2 regions of the Marichromatium purpuratum 984 genome follow, and region 1 is predicted to be linked to the other one. Evidence: predicted binding sites of a transcription regulator. Region 1 holds the regulator's gene; the other holds the start of a gene.
The links. Region 1 encodes sigma-54, which starts transcription at its own class of promoters, with help from an activator protein. Its sites were predicted from a motif close to TGGCANGNTNCNTGCTT; they were not measured.

Region 1 (7,760 bases):
TTGCGTCCCGGCGCCACCGGCATGGTGATGGTCGGGATCGCGACCCCGAGCACGTCGGTCGCCGAGAGGCTGCCGGTGAGCCGGTCGAGACCGGCGATCTGTTGTTGATCGAGGGGTTGCAGGTCGATGATCAGGTTCAGCGTCTTGCTGCGCTGGACCGCGCCCTCGCCGAACATCGCGCGGATGTTGAGGATACCCAGCCCGCGCACCTCGAGGAAGTCCCGCAGGGTCTCCGGGCAGGTGCCCTCGATGGTCTCCGGGGCGATGCGCGCGAAACGCGGTGCGTCGTCGGCGATGAGCCGATGACCCCGGGTGATCAGGTCGAGCGCCAGCTCACTCTTGCCCACCGCCGGATCGCCGATCAGCAATACCCCCATCCCCAGCACCTCGATGAAGACGCCGTGCAGGGTCTGACGCTCGGCCAGGGCGTGGGTGAGGAAGTAGCGCAGGTGGTTGATCAGCTCCTCGTCGCCGAGCGACGAGCCGAGCAGCGGGGTGTCGTGCTCGGCGGCGAAGGCGAAGAAGGCGGGGTGCGGCTCGAGGCCGTCGGCGAACAGGATTGCTGCCGGCTGCTCGGCGAAGAGTTGTTCGAGGGTTTCCTCGAAGGCGGTGCGGCCCAGTGCCTGGAGGTAGCGCTGTTCGGCGCGGCCGATCACCTGCAGACAGTTGGGGTGGATGCAGTTGAGCGAGCCGATCAGCGACTCGCGCGAGCGTGCACGCTCGGGCCGGCGCAGCGGGGAGCCTTGCTCGGGCTCGCCGTTGAGCCAGCGCAGCTGCAGCCGCGGGCCGGTCTGTTCGAGGAGTGACTGGAGGCTGTCGAGCATGGCCCAGGCCGGCGTGGCGCTAGCGCGCCTCGTTCGTCTCGATCAGTTGCAACACGGTCGCCGCCGAGCGGGCTTCGCGCAGCGCGGCGCGGGTGGTCGGGTCACTGAACATGCCGGCGAGCCGGGCGAGCAGCTGGAGGTGTTCCTCGGTGGCGCTCTCCGGGACCAGCAGGGCGAAGGCGAGATCGACCGGCTCGCCGTCGATCGCGTCATAGTCGACCCCGGTGCTGGTGCTGACGAAGGCCCCAAGCACCTCGTTGATCTCCTTGATGCGGGCGTGCGGCAGCGCCACACCGTGACCGAGTCCGGTGCTGCCGAGTCGCTCGCGCTCGAGCAGACGCTCGAAGACGAGTTCGGTGTTGAGACGGGGGTGGTCGTTGGCCAGCAGCTCGGCGAGCGTCTCGAGCAGCCGCTTCTTGCTGGCGATCTCGGCACCGCAGCTGACTCGGGCCTCGCTGATCAGGTCTGGACTGAACATCGGTCAAGGCTCCTGGTGGTCGCAGGGACAGGGGCGCTGGGCGGCGACGGTGTCCGGTGTCCATACCGGCGGGTGATCGGGGCGCGTGGTCGTGGTCATGGGGTCTGGGTGTCCTTCGAGTCGTCGGAGCCGGCAGGTGTCGATATCGGCTCGGATCTCAGGGTCTCAATGCAAAACACCCCGAACGGCGCGGTCACGGATCCGTTCGAGGTGTCGGTGCGTCGGTCCGGCGGGTGTCGGGTGTCCCCGACGCCCCGCCGACGCATGGGCCATCAGGCCGTTGCCGGGCTATTCGGTATCGGCCTCGACGTCGGCCTCGGCATCGGCCGCCTTCGGGCCGGGTGCGCTGCGATAGTCGTTCTTCTTCTCCTTGTGGCGCAGGATCTGGCGATCGAGCTTGTCGGTCAGGCCGTCGATCGCGGCATACATGTCTTCATGCACGGAGTCGGCGAAGAGCTTCCCACCATTGATGTGTAGCGTCGCCTCGGCCTTCTGGTCGAGCTTTTCCACACTGAGAATGACGTGGGCATTGGTGACGTGGTCGAAGTGACGCGCCAGGCGTGCGAATTTGCTGTCGACGTAGTCGCGCAGTGCCTCGGTGATGTCGACGTGATGACCCGTCAGATTGATTTGCATCATTGGACTCCTTACAGGGGTTCCAAACAGCCTGCTCATGCCAGGCGTTTGCGCTCGTTCGAGGCTGGAATACCCATGGCCTCGCGGTACTTGGCGACGGTTCGACGCGCGACCTGGATGCCGCGATCGGCCAGTTCGGCCGCGATCTTGCTGTCGCTCAAGGGTTTTCTGGCGGGTTCGGCGGCGATCAGCTTACGAATGAGCGCGCGGATCGCCGTTGATGAACACTCCCCACCAGAAGTGGTGCTGACGTGGGACGAGAAGAAGTACTTGAACTCCAGGGTGCCCCTCGGCGTATGCATGTATTTCTGCGTGGTGACCCGGGAGACGGTCGACTCGTGCAGCTCGAGCGCCTCGGCGACGTCGCGCAGCACCATCGGCCGCATCGCCTCCTCGCCGTGCTCGAAGAACGCCTGCTGCATCTCCACGATCTTGGCGCCCACCCGCAGCACGGTGTCGTTACGGCTCGCCAGGCTCTTGATGAACCAGCGCGCCTCCTGCAGGTGGTTGCGCATGGTGACGCTGTCGCTGCTGGTGTCGGCGCGCCGGATCAGTCTGGCGTAGTCCGCGTTCACCCTCAGTTTGGGTGTGGATTCCGGGTTGAGTTCCACCGACCAGCGACCATTCTGTCTGCGCACGAAGATGTCGGGTACAACGTACTCCGGGGGCTCCTGCGCGATCAAGTCGCCGGGGTGCGGGTTGAGCTGGCAGATCAGCGTGAGTGCACCACGAATCTCGGGCTCGGTCTGCTTGAAGCGGCGCATCAGCGCGGCGATGTCCTTGCGCGGCAGGTGCTCGAAGCCGTCGCGACAGATCGCCAGCGCGAGGTCGCGCTGCGGGGTCTCGGCGGGGAGCTGACGCAGCTGGATCTGCAGGCACTCGGCGAGATCGCGGGCGCCGACCCCCGGGGGATCGAACGACTGCACCCGGTGCACCATGGTGGCGATCTCCTCGAGACTGATCTGATCGTCGCCGATGGTGGCCAGCAGCTCGTCGAGATCGGCCCGAAGATAGCCGCGCGCGTCGATGGCGTCGATCACCGCCTCGGCGATCATCTCGTCGCGCTCGCTCAGTCGGATGAGGTTGAGCTGCCAGATGAGGTGATCGTGCAGGGTCTGGGGGCGGCTCTGGTGGAGGAAGGGGTCGAAGTCGGCGTTCTCGGCGCTGCCCTGGATGCTCGGCGGTAGATAGCCGTCGTAGACATCGGCCCACTGGGTGTCGACCGGGAGCTCATCGGGGATCTCGTTGGTCTCGCCCTGGAGCTCACGCTCGGCGCTGCCCTGCTCATCGCTGGGCGGAGACTCGTGTGCGCCATTGCCACTGTCCTCACCGTTGGCGGCGAAGCGGTCGGCCTCCTCGGCCTCCTCGAGCATCAGGTTGGAGTCCAGCGCCTCCTGGATCTCCTTCTGCAGCTCGAGCGTCGACAGCTGCAGGAGGCGAATCGCCTGCTGCAGCTGGGGCGTCATCGTCAGGTGTTGGCCGAGGCGAAGCTGGATGGTTTGCTTCATGGATCGCCGATGCGTCTTGCGTCTGTCTCTATGCCGGGTCGATGACCGTCCTATGACGATTATAGGTCGGGTGGCAACAAAGGTGCCTGAGTCACGTCAAGCGCGTCCCCTGCCGGGACGCGATGGTCTTCATCTTACCCCCAATATGTAGCAGCGGGGCGCGGATGCTGCTGCCTACATGCTACATGGCGAAGTCGGCACCGAGATAGACGTCGCGTACCTGCTGGTTGGCGAGCAGCTCGTCGGGGCGACCGGCGGCGATCACCTCGCCATTACTGATGATGTAGCCGCGATCGCAGATGTCGAGCGTCTCGCGCACGTTGTGATCGGTGATCAACACGCCGATGCCGCGCTCGCGCAGGTGCGAGACGATCGCCTTGATGTCGCCCACGGCGATCGGGTCGACGCCGGCGAAGGGCTCGTCGAGCAGCATCACCTTGGGGTCGACGGCCAGCGCGCGGGCGATCTCGAGACGCCGACGCTCGCCGCCGGAGAGGCTGAGTGCCAGCGACTCGCCGATATGGGCGATGCCGAGCTCCTCGAGCAGCTGCTCGCAACGCTGCTCGCGCTGCTCGCGGTCGAGGTCGCCGCGGGTCTCGAGGATCGCGAGGATGTTGTCGCGCGCGCTGAGCTTGCGAAACACCGAGGGCTCCTGCGCCAGATAGCTCAGTCCGGCGCGCGCGCGCGCATGCATTGGCATCAGCGTGATGTCGTGCTCGTCGAGGGTGATGCGCCCCTGGTCAGCCGGGATCAGCCCGACGATGAGATAGAAGCAGGTGGTCTTGCCGGCGCCGTTGGGGCCGAGCAGCCCGACCACCTCGCCGGCCTCGACCTCGACGCTCACTCCCCGCAGGACCTCGCGGCTGCGATAACGTTTCTTGAGCTGTTCGGCGCGCAGTACGCTCATCCGTCGACCCCTGTCATGACTCCTCCTCGGGGGTGATGGTGATCCGCACCCGACCGCTGCCACCGGCACGGAAGTGTTCGCGGGCACGGTCGTAGACGATGCGCTCGCTGGCGACGCGGTCCTCGCCCTGGATCAGTACCGCCTCGTCGATCAGCACCAGCTCGTCGCGGTCGGTGTCGAACTCCATGCGTCTGGCGAAGGCGCGGACCTCGCCCTGGTCGTCCTCGAGCAGTTGACGGAAGCGCGCCGGGGTGCCGATGGCGATGATCTGGCGCGGGCGGCGGTCCTCGCGGTGATAGACGGTCATGTGATCGGCGTGCAGGCGCATGCTGCCCTGGGTGACCTCGACGTTGCCGACATAGATGCTGGTGCCCTCGGCCTCGCGTACCTCGACGTCGTCGGCCTCGATATACATCGGTTGCTGGGGGTCGTCATCGAGCGCGTTGGCCGGGTTCCAGCCGAACAACAGCAACAGTGCCAGCAGGCGCAGTGGACGGCTCATGGTTGGGTCTCCTGGGTCGGGGCGAGCAGCATCCGGGTGCGACCGTGGAAGGTGGCGCGCGCCGGCTCGTCGTACCACAGCTGCATGCCGGTGGCGCTCAGCCAGTCCTCGCCGCTGGCCACCCGCACCGGCAGGTCGGTACGGGCATAGGCGCGCTGGTGCCAGACGTTGAGCTGTTCGGTTTCGATGTGCGCGGGTGGGGCCTCGGCGGTGGCGTCGCGCTCGAGATGGACGTCGCCGGTGAGCCGCACCTCCGCGCCGCCCTCGAGCACCAGCCCGTGCTCGGCGCGCGCGCGCCACGGCGGTCCGTCGGACTGGAACAGCTGCATGTGTGGGCGGTCGAGCTCGGAGAGATCCTCGGCGACGAACTGACGCAACTCGGTTGCGCTCAGGCGTCGGCTCGGCGCGCCGCTGGTGTCGGTCTCGAGCGCGGTGAACGCGTGGACCACGTAGTCGGGGACGCGGGGGCGTACGGTGGCCGGTCCCTGCGGCTGGTCGATGCGCTGGACCTGCCACCAGCCCGCGAGCCCGCTGAGGGCGAAGAAGGCGGCGAGCAGGTAGTAGCGCAGCGGCCAGTGCGCGCGGGTGCTCATGGACGCTGTCCGGCCAGTCGCGCCAGCGTCCCCTGGGCGTCCATGATCAGCTCGCAGAACTCGCGTGCGGCGCCGCGCCCGCCGTGCGCCGTGGTGTGCCAGTGCGCCTCGGCGCGCACCATCGGGTGGGCGTCGGCCACCGCCGCGGCCAGCCCGACCTGGCGCATCACCGGCAGGTCGATGACGTCGTCGCCGAGATAGGCCACGGCGGCATCCTCGACCCCCAGCCGCTCGCGCAGCTCGAGATAGGCGGCGAGCTTGTCGCGCTGGCCCTGGTAGACGTGGTTCACCCCCAACCCCTTCATCCGCATGGTGACCACCCGCGAGCTGCGCCCGGTGATCACCGCGAGGGTCACGCCGGACTCGCGCAACATCACCATGCCGTGACCGTCGCGGGCGTTGAACGCCTTGTATTCCTGACCGTCGTCGCCGAGATAGAGGCTGCCGTCGGTGAGTACGCCGTCGACGTCGAAGATCGCCAGACGAATGGCGGCGGCGCGGTTGCGGATCTCTTGCATCTCCCTGGTGACTCCTTGGTGGGGAAGAAGGGGCGGGCCCCTGTGCGGCGCATTGTCCGGTGCGCGGGCGGTTTTGACTAGCGGGGTCGGTTTCAGACCACGCCCGCGCGCAACAGGTCGTGCATGTTGAGTGCGCCGACCGGGCGGCGCTCGCCGTCGAGCGCCAGCAGCGCGTTGATCGAGCGCGCCTCCATCAGCTGCAGCGCCTCGGCGGCGAGCGCGCCGGGGGAGATGGTGACACAGTCGCGGGTCATCACCGTCTCGATCCGGGTGTGGTGGACGTCGACGCCGCGATCGAGCGCACGGCGCAGGTCGCCGTCGGTGAAGATGCCGCACAGCCGCCCGTCGTCGTCGACCACCGCGCTCATCCCCAGCCCCTTGCGCGAGATCTCCTCGAGGGTGGCCAGCAGGCTCGCCTCGCGACCGACGCGGGGGACCCGCTCGTCGCGATGCATGATGTCGTCGACGTGCAGCAGCAGGCGTCGCCCCAGGCTCCCGGCCGGGTGCGAGCGGGCGAAGTCCTCGGCGGTGAAGCCGCGCGCCTCGAGCAGCGCCACGGCGAGCGCATCCCCCATCGCCAGCGTCGCGGTGGTGCTGGTGGTCGGCGCCAGGCCGAGCGGGCAGGCCTCGGCCGAGACGGTGACATCGAGATGGACGTCGGCCTCGCGCGCCAGGGTCGAGTCGCGCCGCCCGGTCATCGCGATCATCGGCACCCCGAGCCGCTTGAGCACCGGCAGGATGGTGAGCACCTCGGCGGTCTCGCCGGAGTTGGAGATCGCCACCACCACGTCGAGCGGGGTGATCATGCCCAGGTCACCGTGGCTGGCCTCGCCGGGGTGGACGAAGAAGGCCGGGCTGCCGGTGCTCGCCAGGGTGGCGGCGATCTTGCCGCCGATGTGTCCCGACTTGCCCATCCCGGTGACCACGATGCGCCCGGCGCAGGCGAGCATGTAGCGACAGGCGGTGACGAATGGGGTGTCGATCCGTGCGGCGAGCGCCGTGATCGCCTGGGCCTCGGTGTCGAGAACGGCGCGGGCGAGATCGATGATGCGATCGTGCTCGCCGGCATCGAGCGGCGCCAGACGGGCGCCGAGTTGTCGTCGTTCGGTCATGGTCTCGGGGATGGAGCCGATGAGTGGTCGGTCAAACCAGGAAAAATACACCATGCCACGCGGACATGTCGCATTGGGCGAGTGGGCGAGGGGCTGCCGCCAGCCGCCAGCCGCCAGGATTGAACCGCCAAGCCGCAAAGAGCGCAAAGGTGTTCAAGTGGTCGGCGACCAGCGGCCCGTGGTCAGGTGTCCTCAAGCGCCGGCGCCAATGGTGATGGCAGGCCGTGCTGTTGTCGAGGACGCACACCCACTGGCGACTGGAGGCTGGTCGCTGGAGACTCTACCTCTTCTTTGCGCCCTTCGCGGCTTGGCGGTTCAATCTTCTCGGTCGCTGGCCCTTTGCTTGACGCCCCGCGCCGGGGCCGCGAGAATTGCCTGCTTTGGCCGACCGATGCGTCGATAGCGACATTTCACCATGATGCCAAGCCAGGGCCCAGGCGGCGCGCCGGGCGTCCGGGTCGAGGACGCGTCTGCGGGCACCGATGAAGCCGCGCGGGCATCCGCCACCGACGATGTGCTGGTGCGGGTCCGCGACCTGAGCTTCCGCCGCGGCGAGCGGGTCATCTTCGACGGGCTCGATCTCGACATCCGTCGCGGCGCCGTGACTGCGGTGATGGGACCGAGCGGGACCGGCAAGACCACGCTGCTCAAACTGATCACCGGACAACTGCGTCCTGACGCC
Region 2 (7,760 bases), 1.6 Mb from region 1:
ATAACCGTGGCATGATACAGCAGCGCCGGATCCCGATCACCGGGCGGCGCGTGAGCAACGCAGTCCGGGCGGTCGCCGACGCCTCCGGGCTAGACGGGGAGAGCGGTTTTGGAAAATCAACAGATCAAACGTGCGGGCCTCAAGGTCACGGCCCCGCGGGTCAAGATATTGGGCATCCTCGAGAAGAGCCGCAAGCGCCATCTCAGTGCCGAGGACGTCTACAAGCAATTGCTGAGTCAGGACGAGGAGGTCGGTCTGGCGACCGTCTACCGGGTGCTCACCCAGTTCGAGAGCGCCGGACTGGTGTGCCGGCGCAATTTCGAGGGCGGGCAGTCGGTGTTCGAACTCAATAGCGGAGATCACCACGACCACCTGGTCTGCGTCAAGTGCGGCAAGGTGGTCGAGTTCGTCGACAGTCTGATCGAGGAGCGCCAGTCGCAGATCGCCGAGGACAAGGGGTTCCGTATCCAGGACCACTCGCTGGTGATCTACGGCGTCTGCCCGGGGTGTCAGTCGCAGGACTGATGCCCGCTCAACGGCCCTCGCCGGTAAGACGCTCGACGAGCTGCTCGACCTGGCGCAGTCGCTGCTCGGGTTCGGGCATCTCGCGATAGAACCTGAGCGTGTCGCCGCCATCGAGCCGGTAGACCTTGGGCTGCTCCTGGATCAGCCCGATCAGCCGGGCCGGATCGATCCGCGGATTGTCCTCGAAGCAGATCCGCCCGCTGCCGATCCCTACCTCGATCTTGACGATCCCCCATGGCTGGACCCGCAGCTTCAGTGCGGTGATCTCCAGCAAACGCTTGGCCGGTTCGGGCAGCAGCCCGAAACGGTCGATCATCTCCACCTGTAGTTCCCGCAGCGCTTCCTTGCTGGTGGCGCTGGCGATGCGTTTGTACATCACCAGTCGGGCGTGCACGTCGGGCAGATAGTCGCTCGGCAGCAGCGCCGGGACCCCCAGGTCGATCTCGGCGCCGTGACTGAGCGGTCGATCGAGTTCCGGGGTACGCCCGGCCTTGAGCGCCTCGACCGCGTGCTCGAGCAGCTCCATGTAGAGCGAGAAGCCGACCTCGGCGATCTGTCCCGACTGCTCGTCACCGAGCAGCTCGCCGGCACCGCGGATCTCAAGGTCGTGGGTCGCGAGGGTGAAGCCTGCGCCGAGGTCCTCCATCGATTCGATCGCCTCCAGCCGCTTGACCGCGTCCGTGGTCATCGCCTTGGTCGGCGGGGTGATCAGATAGGCGTAGGCGCGGTGGTGCGAGCGCCCGACCCGGCCGCGCAGCTGATGGAGCTGGGCCAGGCCGAGCTTGTCGGCGCGGTTGATGACGATGGTGTTGGCGCTGGGCACGTCGATACCGCTCTCGACGATGGTGGTGCACACCAGCAGGTTGAAGCGCTGGTGGTAGAAGTCACGCATGATCCGTTCGAGTTCGCGCTCGCGCATCTGGCCGTGGGCGATCTGGACACGCGCGCTCGGGATCAGCGCCTCGAGCTTCTGCGCCTGGTTCTCGATGGTCTCGACCTCGTTGTGGAGGAAGTAGACCTGACCGCCGCGCTTGAGTTCGCGTTGTACCGCCTCCTGTATCAGGCCGTCGTTCCACGGGCTGACGAAGGTCTTGATCGGGTGACGCTCGACCGGCGGGGTGGCGATGATCGACAGGTCGCGCAGCCCCGACATCGCCATGTTGAGGGTGCGCGGGATCGGCGTGGCGGTGAGGGTGAGGATATCGACCTCGCTGCGCAGCTGCTTGAGTCGCTCCTTGTGGCGCACTCCGAAGCGGTGCTCCTCGTCGACGATCACCAACCCCAGGTCGTGGAACTCGATACCTGGCTGGAGCAGCTTGTGGGTGCCGACGACGATGTCGATGGTGCCCTCGGCCAATCCCGCGAACACCTGCTTCTGTTCGCGCGCGGTGCGAAAGCGCGACAGGCTCTCGATTCTGATCGGCCAGTCGGCGAAGCGGTCGGAGAAATTCTCGAAGTGCTGTTGGGCGAGCAGGGTGGTCGGCACCAGCACCACCACCTGGCGCCCACCGTTGGCGGCGACGAAGGCCGCGCGCATCGCCACCTCGGTCTTGCCGAAGCCGACATCGCCGCAGACCACCCGATCCATCGGCTTGGTGTCGGCCATGTCGGCGAGCACGCTGTCGATCGCGCGCAGCTGGTCCGGGGTCTCCTCGAAGGGGAAGGCGGCGGCGAAGGCGCCATAGTCGGTATCGGGCGCGGGACTGGCCACGCCCTGACGGGCGGCGCGTCGGGCGTAGACGTCGAGCAGTTCGGCGGCGACGTCGCAGGCCTTCTGCGCCGCCTTGCGCTTGATCCGTTCCCATTGTTCGCCGCCGAGTCGGTGCAGCGGTGCCTGCTCGGGGGTGGCGCCGGTATAGCGCGAGATCAGGTGCAGCGAGCTGACCGGGACATAGAGCTTGTCGCCCTTGGCATAGCCGAGGGTGAGGAACTCGGTGCTGCTGCCGCCGACCTCGAGCGTCTGCAGCCCCAGATAGCGCCCGACGCCGTGCTCCTCGTGGACCACCGGCGCGCCCTCGGTCAGTTCGGTGAGGTTGCGCACCACCGCGTCGCCGTCGCGCTCGCGGGCACGACGGCGACGCTCCTGGCGTACCCGCTCGCCATAGATCTGGGTCTCGGTGATCAGCGCCAGCCCCTGGTCGGCGAGCCGCAGCCCCTGCTCGAGCGGGGCGACGGTGAGCGCCAGTGGTTGCTCGCCGTTGACGAAGGCGCCCCAATCAGCGACCTGGCTGGCGTGGATGCCGAAGTCGCGCAGCTGCTCGGCGAGCAGCTCGCGCCGCCCGGTGCTCTCGGCTACCAGCAGCACCCGCTGCCCCGGGGTGGCGAGGAAGCGCTGCAGCGCTCGTGCCGGCTCGGCGGCGCGCGCCTGCAGCTCCAGTGGGGGCAGATCGAGGGTGGCGAAGTTGTCGACTCCGGCATAGCCCTTGGGGCGGGTGTCGAACGGTGCGGTGCGGTAGTTCACCCCAGGCATGCGGTTGAGCGCGGCGGCCAGTTCGTCGACGCCGAGATAGAGCTGCTCGGGGGCGAGCAGCGGGCGCTCGGCGTCGTGGCGACGCTGCTCATGGCGTTCGGCAACGCTGGCGAGGAAGCCCGCGCCGGCCTCGCGACCGCTCGCCGGTTCGATTGCCAGGGTGGTGGCGGGCAGATAGTCGAAGAGGGTGGCGGTGTCGTCGAAGAACAGCGGCAGATAGGACTCGATGCCGCCCGGTGTGCGCCCCTCCGAGACCTCGCGATAGATCAGACTGCGCTGTGGGTCGCCCTCGATGCTGGCGCGATAGCGGCTGCGGAAGCCGACGATCGCCTGCTCGTCGAAGGGGAACTCGCGCGCCGGCAGCATCCGCACCTGCTCGATGCGCTCGTGCGAGCGCTGGGTCTCGGGGTCGAACAGACGGATGCTCTCGACCTCGTCGTCGAACAGGTCGATGCGTAACGGTTGCTGGCTGCCCATCGGGAAGACGTCGAGCAGCGAGCCGCGTACCGCGTACTCGCCGTGTCCCATGACCTGCGAGACACCGCTGTAGCCGGCGTGTTCGAGCCGCAGTCGGGTGGCGTCGAGATCGAGCCGGTCGCCGCAGGCGAGTACCAGCGAGTGGGCATCGACATAGTCGCGCGGCGGCAGGCGCTGGAGCAGGGTCGCCACCGGCACCACCAGCACGCCGCGGGTGAGACCCGGCAAGCGGTGCAGGGTCAGCAGCCGCTCGGAGACCAGTTCGGGCAGCGGTGAGAAGACGTCGTAGGGCAGGGTCTCCCAGTCGGGGAAGCCGAGCACCGGGAGTGCGCTACCGGCGAGGAAGAAGCCCAGCTCCGCCTGCAACCGCCGCGCGGCCTGCACGTCCTCGGCCAACGCCAGCACCAGCCCGGGGTGACGGCTGGCGGCAGTGGCGATGGCGAGCGCCGCGCCGGCCCCGTGCAGTCCTCCCCAGCACCTGCGTTCACTCACGCCTTTTGGCAGCGGTGGTTCGAGCGGGGAGTGCAGGGTGGCGGATGTGGCCTGGTTCACGAACGGGTCCTCGTCACTTCGACAAGCATGGGATTCTCGCACAGCAGGGGCGGATCTGCAGATGGTGCGGTGCGGTTGAGTGCGTTCTATCTGACAGGACCGATCGTCGGTTTTGTTTACACTTTATGTGTTGTTTTTTGCTCATGGCGCATTGCGTTTCATGAAATGTCTTTGTCTTCAGTCTGTTGCTGTTATGTGGCATGGAGCGTGCCCTATATGCCCGCACCGGGGGTGCGTCATCGTTGCGAGAAGGGACCACCCGGATGCGGCGCATCATGAACTGCCCCGGCGCAGGGAAGATAGCAGGGAAGACAAAGGAGTTGAGTCAGCATGATCAAGCGGATAGTGATGAAGATGCCGGTCCTGGCCTTGGTGACGTTGGGCGAGGCGTTCGCCGGACCGGTGGTGACCCAGTGGGAGTATGGCGCTGAGTCACGATTCGTGAATGCTCGATTCTCGGGCTCGACCGGTGAGGTCCGGATCGGTGAGCGCGAGTTGTCCTGGGGAGCTGCCGACTATATCGACTACAGCAGTTGTGGGTTCATGGGGATCAAGTGTTGGTTTCGCAGGCCGCCGACGATCAGTCCCGACTTTCGCCAACCGTCAACCGATCCGGATCGCAACCGCAGCGCCTTGACCATCGGTAATGGCGTGACCGATGACTTGAGCAGCGGCGGTCCGGCCATCGGCTCGGTCTCGACGGTCGTCGACGGCAGCGTCGATGACGCCGCCGAGATCGGCGTCGGCACCAGCCTGACCCACTGGAACAACCGGCTCTCGTCGCGCTACTCGACCCTCGAGTGGGGACGTATCGCGACCAGCCTGACCCTGACGCCAGAGCTGCCCAGCACTGGTCCCAGCATCGATACCCGGACCCTGGACTTCGAACTCTTCTTCAAGGAGACGGCGAACCAGGGGGCGTGCGCCGGCGACAGCACCAACCCCTGTCCGGATCTGTTCGGACTGCTCGCGGTGCAGACCCTGGACATCCCCTTCCTCTACGACGGTAATGCGTATCTGGTGAGCCTGCTGTTGCAGGACGCCAGCGGCGGGGTCGCACCGATGGCCACCCTGCACGAGCAAGAGTGCGCCGCGCTCGGGTTGGGCGCCGGGTGTCAGGGTTTCCGTACCGCCGAGGAACAGGCGACCACCTTCCGGTTCGCCTTCGCGGTCAGCACCGAGGCGCTGTTTCCGCCGGTCGCGACCCCGCCGGTCCAGTCGGTGCCGTTGCCGGCCCCGCTGGGGCTGATTGGCGGTGGGCTGCTTGTCGCGGGGCTGTCGCGCGGGTTGGGTCGTCGCGGCCGATAGGGCCTGGCGAAGACCCGGGTCGGGGAGGACGGGTCCCGACCCGGGTCGCCCTAGAGGTCGACGATCTCGGCGCGATCGCTGCAGGTACGCGCCGTCTCGATCAGGTGGCGCAGGCCGACCCGCTCGGGGTCGAACTCGATCAACAGTAGCCCGGCGCGTCGGTGCTCGACGGTCTCGACGCCGTCGAGCCGGGTCAGCCGCGTGCTGACACGCGTCAGGGTCTCCTCGGACATGGCGACCTGAATCAGCGTCTTGCTCTTCATCGCGTGCTCCATGTTGTCGCAGACATCGATGATGGAGGGCCGATGGGGCCCTGGTGGGGAGGCCTCCCCCGTGGCGGACTGCCTGGTGCGCTCGTCTGGCGTTGCGGTCCTGGCGATTGCTCGAAAACAGACAAGTCTGTCTTTTTAGGGGGCTGTCACGTCCCCTGTCATCCTCCGGCTCAGTCGAGCAGTCGTTGCTCGATGAAGTGCAGCGCCCGGGGGAGTTCTGCGGTGCGTTGTGCTGACTTGTCGAGCAGGGCCGCGCCCTCGAGCAGGCTCAGGATCATCCCGGCGAGTCGTTCCGGGGGCTCGGTCGTCATGATCTCTTGCCGTTGCTGGGCGCCTCGCAGCAGCTCCGCGATCAGTGCGCGTAGACGCTCGAGGGCGGCGCGGACCTCTTGGTGCAGGGGGCCGGGCTCCAGACTCAGCTCGGCGGCGAGGTTGCCGAACAGGCAGCCGCGCGGCCGTCCCTGCGCGTCGGGGCGTGACATCCGTGCGGCCATCGCCGCGAGCAGGGCGAGCAGCGCGTGCCGGGGCTCGCCCTCGGACGCTCGTCCGTCGGCTAGACCGAACTCGCTCAGGGCCTCGTCGAGATCGTGCGCGAGCACGGCGCTGGCGAGCGCCTCCTTGTTGCGAAAGTGGTAGAAGAAGCTGCCCTTGCTGACCTCGGCCGTGGCGATGATGCGATCGATCCCGGTGGTGTGGTAGCCATGGGAATGAAACAGCGCCGTGGCGGTCTCGAGGATACGGGCGCGGGTCTTGAGGGCCTTGGCGCTATGCATAAAACAGACGAGTTGGTTTTTTTGAAATCTAGGACGCGATCACGCTTGCGTCAACCGGGGGCAATCCATTGTTGTGCGGTCTTTTTGGTGCATTCGTGTCCCCCTGACGGGACGGGACGCGTTTGGGCACGATTGACAGCATTCGATGAAGTTGCGCTAAACTGCGCCGCCGTGCAGCGAAATTGATCGCTTCTACGCCGTCCTTTCGGTGACGTCGGTGCCATGTCCCGGTGTGCATCCTTTGCACCCAGACCGCCTTTGGGTATATTGCTGCAAAGCAGCAAGTGCAGCCGAACGATCCTCACCGTTCTGACTCGGTCCACTGAACCGGCCATTCCTGAGGCTAACCAATGCTTCGAAAGATACTGATCGCGAACCGCGGAGAGATTGCGGTGCGTGTCATTCGCGCCTGCGCCGAGATGGGCATCCGCTCGGTGGCAATCTATTCCGAGGCGGACCGTCATTCGCTTCATGTCAAGAAGGCCGACGAGGCCTATAGCCTGGGCAGCGATCCGCTGGCCGGTTATCTCAATGTCCACACCATCGTCAACCTGGCCGTGGCCACCGGCTGCGATGCCATTCATCCCGGCTATGGCTTCCTCTCCGAGAACCCGGAGCTGGCTGCCGCCTGTGCCCGGCGCGGGCTGACCTTCATCGGTCCGAGCGCCGAGGTGATCGCCCGGATGGGCGACAAGACCGAGGCCCGTCAGGCGATGATCCGCGCCGGGGTGCCGGTCACGCCCGGCAGTGATGGCAATCTCGCCAACCTCGACGAGGCGCTGGCCTGCGCCGAGCGCGTCGGCTATCCGGTGATGCTCAAGGCCACCTCGGGTGGCGGCGGTCGCGGCATCCGGCGTTGCGACGACGCCGAGGCGCTGCGCCACAACTACCAGCGGGTGATCTCAGAGGCGACCAAGGCCTTCGGCCGCGCCGAGGTCTTCATGGAGAAGTGCGTGGTCAATCCACGCCATATCGAGGTCCAGGTGCTCGCCGACCATCATGGTCACTGCGTGCATCTGTTCGAGCGCGATTGCTCCATCCAGCGGCGCAATCAGAAGCTGATCGAGATCGCCCCCTCGCCGCAGCTCGACGAGGCCGAACGCCAGTACGTCGGTGGTCTGGCGGTGTTGGCCGCGCGTGCCGTGGGCTATACCAATGCGGGCACGGTCGAGTTCCTCCAGGATCGCGACGGGCGCTTCTACTTCATGGAGATGAACACCCGCATCCAGGTCGAGCACACCATCACCGAGACCATCACCGGCGTCGACCTGGTCGAGGAGCAGATCCGCATCGCCGCCGGGCTGCCGCTGCGCTTCGCCCAGCACGAGATCCAGCGTCGTGGCTTCGCCATCCAGTTCCGCGTCAATGCCGAGGACCCGAAGA

Region 2: a site for sigma-54 is predicted at 4,221-4,237, ahead of MARPU_RS11300 (THxN family PEP-CTERM protein). Genes of this name have one in related genera too.

The regions. Positions count from the first base shown of each region.
Region 1 is NZ_CP007031.1:363,127-370,886, forward strand. Features, by position in the region: gene hprK (HPr(Ser) kinase/phosphatase) at 1-824, opposite strand, end outside; gene MARPU_RS01660 (PTS sugar transporter subunit IIA) at 844-1,302, opposite strand; gene hpf (ribosome hibernation-promoting factor, HPF/YfiA family) at 1,591-1,938, opposite strand; gene MARPU_RS01670 (RNA polymerase factor sigma-54) at 1,974-3,446, opposite strand; gene lptB (LPS export ABC transporter ATP-binding protein) at 3,628-4,353, opposite strand; gene lptA (lipopolysaccharide transport periplasmic protein LptA) at 4,367-4,855, opposite strand; gene lptC (LPS export ABC transporter periplasmic protein LptC) at 4,852-5,448, opposite strand; gene kdsC (3-deoxy-manno-octulosonate-8-phosphatase KdsC) at 5,445-5,966, opposite strand; gene MARPU_RS01695 (KpsF/GutQ family sugar-phosphate isomerase) at 6,059-7,078, opposite strand; gene MARPU_RS01700 (ABC transporter ATP-binding protein) at 7,494-7,760, shown strand, end outside.
Region 2 is NZ_CP007031.1:2,590,818-2,598,577, reverse strand. Features, by position in the region: gene fur (ferric iron uptake transcriptional regulator) at 109-525, shown strand; gene mfd (transcription-repair coupling factor) at 533-4,024, opposite strand; gene MARPU_RS11300 (THxN family PEP-CTERM protein) at 4,355-5,332, shown strand; gene MARPU_RS11295 (hypothetical protein) at 5,383-5,595, opposite strand; gene MARPU_RS16765 (TetR/AcrR family transcriptional regulator) at 5,775-6,377, opposite strand; gene MARPU_RS11285 (acetyl-CoA carboxylase biotin carboxylase subunit) at 6,728-7,760, shown strand, end outside.